DNA from 3 places in the Kitasatospora sp. MBT66 genome. Region 2 is predicted to be linked to each of the others. Evidence: riboswitches for the same ligand, from Rfam matches in the RefSeq annotation. Region 2 holds a riboswitch; each other region holds the start of a gene.
What was found. Region 2 has a riboswitch for cobalamin ahead of metE (5-methyltetrahydropteroyltriglutamate--homocysteine S-methyltransferase). Riboswitches for the same ligand answer to the same signal wherever they lie in the genome.

Region 1 (3,433 bases), on a different contig from region 2:
GGGCCTGCAGGACGAGCAGCCGGCCGTCTGGGAGCCGGACGGCCGGATGGAGCTCCAGGTCGTCGACTCACCGCTGGAGCTGGAGCTGCTGCTGCAGACCCGGAACGCGGAAGGGTTCGGTGCCCGGATGTCGGCCGGGTACTGCTGGAAGTGGACCACGAAGCCGAAGCCGGGCGAGCCCCTCCCCCAGGACGTGGTCATCGGCGACTGGTCCCGGCCGTGGAACGTCCACGGCGACTCGGCGGTGGACGGAGCCCCGCCGTCCGCGCTCTGGGCCACCGATCCGGGCGGCTTCGGGCAGGTCGGCTGCGTGTACACGGCCCAGGGTTTCGAGTACGACTGGAGCGGCGTGATCCTCGGCCCGGACCTCGTGTGGCGGCAGGATCGCTGGGTGACCGACCGGACGGCGTCCAAGGACCCGGTGTTCACGCGGTCCACGCCCGATACCGAGGTCGACCGGCTGATCCGGAACACCTACAAGGTGCTCCTGACCCGCGGGATGATCGGCACCGTGATCACCTCCACCGACGCGGAGACCCGCGCCAAGCTCCGCGAGTTCGCGGGCGGCTGAGCCCGTCGGGCCTGTGCGGGAAGTCGGTCGGTCCGACTTCCCGCACAGGCCCGCCGGTGAGCCGGGCGGGACTACTCGGCGCCGCCGACGGGCGCCGAACCGGGCGCCGAACCGGGGGCGGCAGGGGCGGCCCACTTCTGCTCGACGCCGGCGAGGCGCCAGTAGGCGATGGCGGCGCCCCAGACGACGACGAACAGGCCGACGATGGCGTAGCCGACGTTGTCCAGGGTGATGTCCGCGATCCAGCCGGTCACCGGGTCGGTGAGGTCCAGCTTCTCGTGCAGGACGCCGACGAGTTCGATGGTCCCGATGATGAACGCCACCGCGATGGACAGTCCGGTGATGGTCAGGTTGTAGTAGACCTTGCGCACCGGGTTGGAGAACGCCCACTGGTAGGCGAAGTTCATGAAGGTGCCGTCCAGGGTGTCGAACAGACTCATGCCGGCCGCGAACAGCAGCGGCAGGCAGACGATCGCGTACCAGGGCAGGCCGGAGGCCGCGCCGGAGCCGGCCATCACCATCAGGGTGACCTCGGTCGCGGTGTCGAAGCCCAGGCCGAGCACCATGCCGACCGGGAACATCTGGCCGGGGCGGGTGATCGAGCGGGTGGCCCGGTTCAGCACCCGGGCCAGCAGGCCGCGCGAGTTGAGGTGGTCCTCCAGCTCGGCCTCGTCGAACCGGCCCTCCCGCATCGAGCGGAAGACCTTGAGGATGCCGAACAGCGCGGCCAGGTTGAGCGCGCCGATCAGGTAGAGGAAGGCCCCGGAGGCCGAGGTGCCGACCACGCCCAGCCACTGGTGGGTGGTGGACTCGTCGTCCATCAGGGTGCTGGCCAGTTGCGCGCCGCCCGCCACCAGGGCGGCCATCAGGACCACCATCGAGGAGTGTCCGAGCGCGAACCAGAAGCCGACCGAGACCGGCCGCTTGCCGTCCGCCATCAGCTTCCGGGTGGTGTTGTCGATCACCGCGATGTGGTCGGCGTCGAAGGCGTGCCGCATGCCGAGGGTGTAGGCGGTGATGCCCAGGCCCACCCCGAAGACCTGGGTGCCCACCTCGTACTTCTCCGGCGCGACCAGGAAGATCAGCGTTCCGAAGGCCACCACGTGCATGGCCAGGATCACGGCCATCAGGCCGGCGGTCCGTACGGTGTCCTCCCGCCGCCATCGGAAGGTGGGCAGGGCGGTGGGCGCCGCCGGGGCGGCGACGGTTTCGGGCAGGGTCATCCTGGGATCACGCTCCAGCACCTCGTGGAAATACTTCGTGAGATGCCGCGGCCGGTCTCCTGGCTGACGGGGCTCCCGTACCCGCCTTCCCAGACGCGCGAGGCGCCCAGTGGCGACATGGGTACGGACACTTCCCCCCGATCACAGTGGCGAGGGCCGCTCCGGACTGGGACCCCTGGGGGTCTGTCACCGGTCTTCCCGAGCACCACGGCGGGCAACACCGTAGGGGGCGGGCGGTGACCCTTGCAAGGCTGCGCACCTGCGCAGGTGTCCAGGATCACAGCGTCCCGCCTGCGAGAATGGCCCGTATGCATCTCGTACCGGCCGACCGCGCGGGCCACCGCACCATCGACGGGCACCGGGTCTGCGAGGCCATCGCGGCGATCGGCGACACCGCCCACGTCCGCTCCTGGGCCGAGCGCTTCTCGCTGCTCGCCGACCCCGGCCGCCTCGCCCTGCTGCTCGCGCTGCACCGCACCGGGCCGCTCGCCGTCACCGACCTGGCGGTCGCCACCGGCATGCGCGACCCCGCCGTCTCCCAGGCCCTGCGGCTGCTCCGGACGGCCGGGGTGGTGACCGGCGAGAAGGAGGGACGTGTCGTGCGCTACCGGCTCGTGGACGCGAACCTGCGCCCCCTGCTGGACGCGTGCGCCGTCGACTCCCCCGAGCACCACGAGCACGACGAGCACCCGGAGCACCCCGAGCACCCGGAACGCCCAGGGCACGACGAGCACCCCGAGCACGACGCGGCCACCGGCTGAGCCGGCCCGGTCAGCGGCCCGGTCAGCGGGCCGGGGTACCCGCCGGCTGGCAGGACGGGCACCAGAACAGATTGCGGGAGGCGTGCTCCTCCGCCCGGACCTCGGTGGCGCAGACCAGGCACGGCATCCCGGCCCGCCGGTAGACGTACACCTCGCCGCCGTGGTCGTCGACCCGCGGCGGGCGGCCCATCGCCTCGGGGGTGTGCTCGGGGCGCACGGTGTCGATGCGGCCCGCGCCGGCGCCCTCGCGCATCAGCGCGACCAGGTCGGCCCAGATCGCGTCCCACTCGGCCCGGAGCAGCTCGCGGCCCGTCCGGTGCGGATCGATGCCGTGCCGGAACAGCACCTCGGCGCGGTAGACGTTCCCCACCCCGGCCAGCACCTTCTGGTCCATCAGCAGGGCGGCGACCGTCGTCCGGCTGGCCGCCATCCGCCGCCAGGCGGCCTCCGGGTCGGCGTCGGCGCGCAGCGGGTCGGGGCCGAGCCTGGCGGCCACCGCGGCCTTCTCGGCGCCGGTGATCAGCGCGCAGGTGTTGGGGCCGCGCAGATCGGCGACGTGCTCGTCGTTCTCCAACCGCAGCCGGACCAGCCCGACCGGCGCCGGCACCGGGCCGTCGCCGATCGCGGCGAAGCCGAAGCCCCCGTACAGGCCGAGGTGGATGTGCACCCAGGCGTCCTCGCCGAAGCCGAGGAACAGGTGCTTGCCGACGGCCTCCGCCGCCTCCAGCTCCCGTCCGTCGATCAGCGCGGCGCCGTCCGCGAACCGCCCCTGCGGGCTGCTGGCACGGACCGCCCGGCCGCCGAAGGCACGGTGGTTCTCGGCGGCGAGGCGGTGGATGATGTGGCCTTCCGGCACGGGCGCGGCTCCCCCGGTCGAA
Region 2 (3,433 bases):
AGCGGCAGGGTCTCGCGCAGGGCGGGTTCGTCGACCTGGACGACGGCGGCGCCGGCGGCCTCCAGGTCGGTGACCTCGTCGCGCAGGGCGAGGGCGACCTGGCGGGCGGTGTCGCCGAGCGGCTGGTCGTCGCGGACGAAGGACCAGGCGAGCATGGTGACGGGGCCGGTGAGCATGCCCTTGACGGGGCGGTCTGTGAGGTCCTGGGCGAAGCGGAACCAGTCGACGGTCATCGGGTGCGGGCGGGAGATGTCGCCGGCGAGGACCGGCGGGCGGACGTAGCGGGTGCCGTAGGACTGCACCCAGCCGTGCCGGGTGGCGAGGTAACCGGTGAGCTGCTCGGCGAAGTACTGGACCATGTCGTTGCGCTCGGGCTCGCCGTGCACCAGGACGTCCAGGCCGGCCTTCTCCTGGTAGGCGATCACCTCGCGGACCTCGGCCTCCATCCGCTCCCGGTACGCGGCGGCGTCGATCCGACCGGCCGTCAGATCGGCGCGGGCGACGCGCAGTTCGGTGGTCTGCGGGAAGGAGCCGATGGTGGTGGTCGGCAGCAGCGGCAGGCCGAGGCGGGCGCGCTGGGCCTCGGCGCGCTGCGGGTAGGCCTGCGGGCGGCGGGCGTCCTCGGCGGTGACGGCGGCGGTGCGGGCGCGCACGGCCGGGTCGCGGGTGATCGGCGAGCCGGCCCGGGAGGCCAGGTCGGCGCGGTTGGCGGCGAGGTCGGCGGTGATCGCGCCGGTGCCCTCGCGCAGTGCGCGGGCGAGCAGGGCGACCTCGGTGGCCTTCTGCCGGGCGAAGGCGAGCCAGCGGGCGATCTGCGGGTCGACGTCGCGCTCCAGGGCGGCGTCGATCGGCACGTGCAGCAGGGAGCAGGACGGTGCGACGTCGACCCGGTCGGCGAGGCCGAGCAGGGTCGCCAGGGTCGCGAGCGACTTCTCCAGGTCGTTGATCCAGATGTTGCGCCCGTCGACGACGCCCGCGACCAGCCGCTTGCCCGGCAGGCCGCCCACGGCGGCGAGGTCGTCGAGGTTGGCGGCGGCGGGGCCGGTGAAGTCCAGCGCCAGGCCCTCGACGGGTGCCTTCGCGAGCACCGGCAGGGCCTCGCCGAGGCGGTCGAAGTAGCTCGCGACCAGCAGCTTCGGCCGGTCGGTGAGGGCGCCGAGCTCGCGGTAGGCGCGGGCGGCGGTGTTCAGTTCGGCCGGGGTGCGGTCCTGGACGAGCGCGGGCTCGTCCAACTGCACCCAGTCGGCGCCGGCGGCCTTCAGGGCGGCGAGCAGCTCCGCGTAGACCGGCAGCAGCCGGTCGAGCAGGGTGACCGGCTCGAAGTCCGCCGCCACGCCGGGGGCGGGCTTGGCGAGCAGCAGGTAGGTGACCGGGCCGACCAGCACCGGCCGGGCCCCGTGGCCGAGCGCGATCGCCTCGGCGAGTTCGCCGACCGCCTTGGCCGGGTTCGCGACGAAGACCGTGTCGGGCCCCAACTCGGGGACCAGGTAGTGGTAGTTGGTGTCGAACCACTTGGTCATCTCCAGTGGCGCGACGTCCTGGGTGCCGCGCGCCATGGCGAAGTACCCGCCGAGCGGGTCGGCGTCGACGGCGGCCCGGTGGCGGGCCGGGATCGCGCCGACGGCGACGGTGGTGTCCAGCACGTGGTCGTACAACGAGAAGTCGCCGGTGGGGACTTCGAGCACACCGGCGTCGGCGAGCTGCCGCCAGTTCTCCCGGCGCAGCTCGGTGGCGGCGGCCCGGAGGGCGTCGGCGGTGACGTTGCCCTTCCAGTAGCCCTCGATCGCCTTCTTGAGCTCCCGGTTCCGGCCCTGGCGGGGGTAGCCGTGCACGGTCGCCCGGGTGGCCGCGGCTGCGGACTTCGCTGTCAAGGGACTCTCCTTCGCGAGTCTTGCTCCTCAAGTGCCCGCTGACGGGACGAGGGCGCGAAGGGACGACGAGCCGGACGGTGGCCGCCGCGAACGGACGTGCCTGAACCGCCTGCTGTGGTCGCCGACCCGCCCTCGAGGTCATCGGACAGCCGCCCGCGGATCCTCCGCGGACGGGCAGCGGGCAGGTCTTCGGACTCGCGGGCACGCTCGCCCTCGTCGAGGGCGGACACCTACTGGCCGTCGCTTCCCGGGCCCGGCTCGGACCCAGTGCGTATGACGGCGGTCGTTCCCACTCACCGCTGCGGGGCAGTCCCGGACTGGCCAGTCGAAAGGCGTCACCGGGTTCCCTCTTACGACGTCCTGCCTGGCGGGCAGGACGAACCAGCTACAGGGTCAGCCTAGAGGCAAACCGCCGGTCGGGGCGATGGATTCCACCGCGGTGTCCACGGATCGGGACCGGCGGGCACCTCGGGGCCGCGTCGGCCGGGGGGCGCGCGCCGCCGCACTCGGCCGCTGTCAGTCGGGCTGGAAGAACGCGAGCATCTTCCGGGCGGCGTCCGGTGCCCGCAGCATCGCCTGGATCTCCGTGGACATCCGGGCGGCAGCGGCGGTGCGTTCGAACATCTCGCGTTCGTACTCCGCCACGGCGGCCGGGAAGTCGTCCGGGTGTGCGGCGAGCGCGAGACCCAGCAGGGCGCCGTCGAGCAGCGCCATGTTGGCTCCCTGTCCCACCGGCGACATCAGGTGCGCGGCATCGCCGACCAGCGTGACGCCCGGCGTCGACGGCCAGGTCAGGCCGACCGGGAGGGTGGTGATCGACCTCGGCACGACGGTGTCGTCGCAGGCCGCGATCAGCGCGGTGAAGCGCGGGTCCCAGCCGGGGAGCAGGTCGATCAGCCGCGCCCGGGCGGCGGCCGGGTCGTCGAACGGGATCCCGCTGGTGGCGAACCAGTCCTCGGCGGTGTCGTAGAAGCCGAGGCCGATGCGGACCCGGCCGTCGCCGTTGCGCTGCGCCGCCAGCGACACTCCGTCGCCGAGCACCCAGTAGGTGCCGCGCCCGACCATGGCCGCGAGGTCGGGGTGGGTCCGGTCGATGTCGGGGATGCCGACCTCGACCATGTTGTGGCCGGTGTGCGCCGGGCGGACGTCGGTGAGCAGCGCGCGGACCCGGGAGTTCGCGCCGTCCGCGCCGACCAGCAGGTCGTACGTCGCGCTGCCGCCGTCGGCGAAGCGCAGCAGGCCGCTGTCGGCGGATTCGAACGCCCGCCCCCAGCGCACCGTGCCCTCGGGGAGGGAGTCCAGCAGCAGGTCGCGCAGGTCGGCGCGGTCGACCTCGGGCCGCGCGAGCGGGGCGTCGTCGGGCGTGTCCTCCTGGAGCAGCAGGGTGCCGTCCGGCTCCAGCAGGCGCATGTCCTGGCCCTCGCCGCGGGCGATCGCGAAGAACTCGTCGATCAGACCGGCCTCGCGCAGCGCCCGCTGGCCGGAGTGGATGTCGAGCATGCCGCCCTGGCCGCGCGCGTGGCGTGACGATTCGCGTTCATGGACGACGCAGTCGATGCCGT
Region 3 (3,433 bases), on a different contig from region 2:
CCACCGCGGACAAGGGCGCCAAGGGCAGCATGGCCGTCCACACGGGCGCCGTCACCGGCTCCGCCGAGCCCGTCCGGCTCAGCCCGGAGGACGGCCGCTCGCACGGCTGGCCCGCCACCGACGGCACGATCGCTGCCTGGGTGGCGATGGGACCGGGGGCCGACGGCAACTGGGGCATGGAGGTGCTGGCCCGGCCGCTCAACGGTGGGCCGGTGCGCAGCGTCCACCCCGGCGCGAACCGGTTCGTCGCCGACGTCCGGGTCTCCGGCGGTGATGTCGCCTTCCTGCTGACGGACCACGCGACCGGCCGCAGTGGGCCGGTGCTCTCCCACGCCGGGGCTCCGGTGGTGCCGATCGCGCTGCCGGAGGGCCACCGGGCCGCCGGGCTGGCCTTCCACGACGGCCTGCTCGCCTGGACCGAGAGCTGGGAGGTCGGTGAGCGGACCGTGAGTGCGCCGACCGTCTACTCGCTCGCCGCCGGCAAGGTCGTCGCCCAGTACGTGGTGGACGACGCGCACGCCGCCGGCGAGACCGCGGTCGGCAGCCTCCGACTGGCCGGCGGCCGACTGCTGTGGGTGGAGACGCCCTTCGACCGGACGAAGGGCAGCACGATCCGCTCCGGCGCGCTGGACGGCTCCGGAGCGACCGACCTCCTGCCCGCCGGTCCCCGGCCCGGCACCGGCACCGAGCCGCGCCGGATCACCGGCCTCACCGCCTCCGACCGGGCGGTCACCTTCGCCGAGGCCGCGCGGGGGGAGACCAGGAACACCGACCTGCCCAAGCTCTGGCAGCTCCCGCTCACCGGCGGCACCCCCGAGCGGATGTCCTGCAACCGGGGCGGCCAGTACTCCCCGGTGGCCGACCGGGGGACCCGGGTGGTCTGGCTGGACGCCACGGCGGGGCGCACCGATCTGGTCGTGCGCGAGCGCGCGGCCGGCACCTGCTGACCGGAGGCGGCTGCCCCGGGGTCCGCACCAGGGCTCTCGACCCCGAAGCCCGGACCCCGTCCGCCCCGGTCTCCCGCCCGGCCGCCGCATCCCTGCGGCGGTCGGGCGGGTCCCTGTCCTCACCGGGCCGCCGCGTGCCGCGTGCCGCGCGCCGTGCACGACCGGACCGGTGCGCCCCGCACCCCCGGCGGTCCGACCCCGAACCGGCCTTGACCCTCTCTCAGCCGAGCCGACATCATGAGCCGTCATGTTCTGACTCCGCCGTCGGGGGAAGTCCGGTCGAATTCCGGCGCTGACCCGCAACGGTAGGCCGCCGACGGCAGTCGGCGGCGAGCCCGAGTACCCGTCGGCGGAGGTGTGTGTCCCCTCCTCCCGTCGTGGTCTGCGGCCAGGGGCTCCCGGAGCCGTCGGGCAGCTCGCCCCGCACGGTCGCCGGTGGCCGCCCGTGCGCCCAGGCCCGGAAAGGCCTCGCATGTCCGCCTCCGCGCTCCGCCGCCGCCCGCTCCGTCTGCTCGCGATATCCGCGCTGGCCCTGACCGCCACCCTCCCGGCCGTCACCGCCGCCCAGGCCGCCACCCCGGCCCCGGCCCCCACCGCCCCGGCCTCCTCGGTCTCCTCGGCCTCCGGTGACGCCGCCACCTACCGCCCGGACGCCGCCGCGGCCGGCTGGCTGGCCCGCCAGCTCGTCAACGGCGACCACTTCGAGTCGGTCTTCGACGGCACCGCCTACCCCGACCAGGGCCTCACCATCGACGCCGTGCTCGCCTTCGCCGCCGCCGGCAGCGCCGACGAGGCCGCCGCCCGCGCCACCGCCTGGCTCGCCCGGCCCGAGATCCTGAGCGGCTACCTCGGCGACGGCACCACCGAGGCCTACGCCGGTGCCACCGCCAAGCTCCTGCTGGCCGCCGAGGTGCGCGGCACCGCCCCGTCGGCCTTCGGCGGCGTCGACCTGCCCGCCCGGCTGCGCTCCCTCCTGACGCCGAGCGGCCGATTCTCCGACCGCTCCCAGTGGGGCGACTACAGCAACGCCTTCGGCCAGTCCCTCGCCCTGATCGCCCTCCAGCGCACCCCCGGCGGGGCCCCGGCCTCCGCCGTCGACTTCCTGGCCGCCTCCCAGTGCGCCGACGGCGGCTTCCCGGTCGCCTTCGGGCAGGCCACCTGCACCGCCGACACCGACGCCACCGCACTCGCGGCCCAGGCCCTCGCCGCCACCGGCCGCAGCGCCAAGGCCAAGGCCGGCCTGGACTGGCTGACGGCCCACCAGAACACCGACGGCGGTTTCGCCGCGGCCGGTGCCACCGCCTCCAACGCCAACAGCACCGGCCTGGCCACCGCCGCCCTGCTCCCCGGCGGCCGGTTCGTCAGCGGCCTCAAGGGCTGGAGCAGCCTGGTGAAGCTCCAGCAGGGCTGCTCGGCCGATCCCGCCGTGCGCGGCGCCGTCGCCTACGACGCGAGCGGCTTCAACCCCGCCAACGCCGCCCGGGCCACCGCTCAGGCCGTCCTCGGCCTCTCCGGTCAGGGCCTCGCCGGCCTCAGCGCCCACGGCGCCCGCCCGTCCGCCCCCACCCTGGCCTGCCCGGCCCCGGCCGCGCGCCCCTGACGGTCGCCCGCCCGTGACCCCGCACCGCCGTCCGCCGCACCCGAGGAGCACCCCCATGACCACCTCCGCCCGTCCCGCCCGCCGTACCCTCGGCGCCTTCGCCGCCGCCGCGGCCCTCACCGCCGGCCTGCTCGGCGTCTCCACCGCGACCGCCCCGCCGGCCCGGGCCGCCGCCTGCTCCGGCAGCTCCGGGGTCACCGTCGTCGTCGACTTCACCGCCCTCGGTGGCGGCATCGAGACCGGCTGCGCCCCTGGGGACCCGGCCAGCGGCCTCGCCGCCCTGACCGGCGCCGGTTTCTCCTACGCCTTCCACCCGCGCTTCCCGGGCTTCGTCTGCAAGATCAACACCCTGCCGACGACCTGCACCAACCCGACCGGCACCGCCTACTGGTCGTACTGGCACGCCGCGCACGGCGGCCCGTGGTCCTACAGCAACCTCGGCGCCGGCTCCTACAACCCGGCCCCGGGCGAGGTCGAGGGCTGGTCCTTCGGTGCCGGTGCCCAGCCGGGCATCACCGCGCCCTGACCCCGGACCCGCCCGGTGGGTTCTCCGTGCGGACGCTCGGCCTGGAGATCGGCCGGCGTCCGCACGGTGTCCGTCGGGCGGGCCACGCCCCGGCGACCGGGCGGACCGTGCCCTACCGGCCGGGCGCCTTCGGGGCCTCCAGTTCCACGTGGTGGACGGTGAAGCCGCCCCGTATCACCGGGGCGAACGGGGCCGGGGCCATGCAGGTGCCGACCACCGGCTGGTAGGGCTTCTGGTCGGGACCCATGTCGAGATTGGCCACGCCCCAGGAGAAGCCGAGGCGGGCGCCGTCGCGGCCGCTGCCCCGGTAGATGCTCAGACCGATCCTCTCGTTGGCGTTCCCGGTGTCCGAGGTGGTGA

Region 1: another riboswitch for cobalamin. It lies ahead of BI06_RS25010 (HoxN/HupN/NixA family nickel/cobalt transporter); the one in region 2 lies ahead of metE (5-methyltetrahydropteroyltriglutamate--homocysteine S-methyltransferase).
Region 3: another riboswitch for cobalamin. It lies ahead of BI06_RS54660 (prenyltransferase/squalene oxidase repeat-containing protein); the one in region 2 lies ahead of metE (5-methyltetrahydropteroyltriglutamate--homocysteine S-methyltransferase).

What each region holds. Positions count from the first base shown of each region.
Region 1 is NZ_JAIY01000010.1:94,077-97,509, forward strand. Features, by position in the region: gene BI06_RS25005 (DUF2075 domain-containing protein) at 1-571, shown strand, start outside; gene BI06_RS25010 (HoxN/HupN/NixA family nickel/cobalt transporter) at 643-1,794, opposite strand; cobalamin riboswitch at 1,826-2,019, opposite strand; partial or broken gene BI06_RS25015 (ArsR/SmtB family transcription factor) at 2,103-2,438, shown strand; gene BI06_RS25020 (Fpg/Nei family DNA glycosylase) at 2,578-3,411, opposite strand.
Region 2 is NZ_JAIY01000002.1:83,905-87,337, reverse strand. Features, by position in the region: gene metE (5-methyltetrahydropteroyltriglutamate--homocysteine S-methyltransferase) at 1-1,871, opposite strand, end outside; cobalamin riboswitch at 2,034-2,272, opposite strand; gene BI06_RS01785 (NAD(P)/FAD-dependent oxidoreductase) at 2,388-3,433, opposite strand, start outside; partial or broken gene BI06_RS01780 (TetR/AcrR family transcriptional regulator) at 3,411-3,433, shown strand, end outside.
Region 3 is NZ_JAIY01000003.1:842,429-845,861, forward strand. Features, by position in the region: gene BI06_RS05790 (M4 family metallopeptidase) at 1-947, shown strand, start outside; cobalamin riboswitch at 1,174-1,313, shown strand; gene BI06_RS54660 (prenyltransferase/squalene oxidase repeat-containing protein) at 1,420-2,547, shown strand; gene BI06_RS05800 (hypothetical protein) at 2,603-3,073, shown strand; gene BI06_RS05805 (hypothetical protein) at 3,186-3,433, opposite strand, start outside.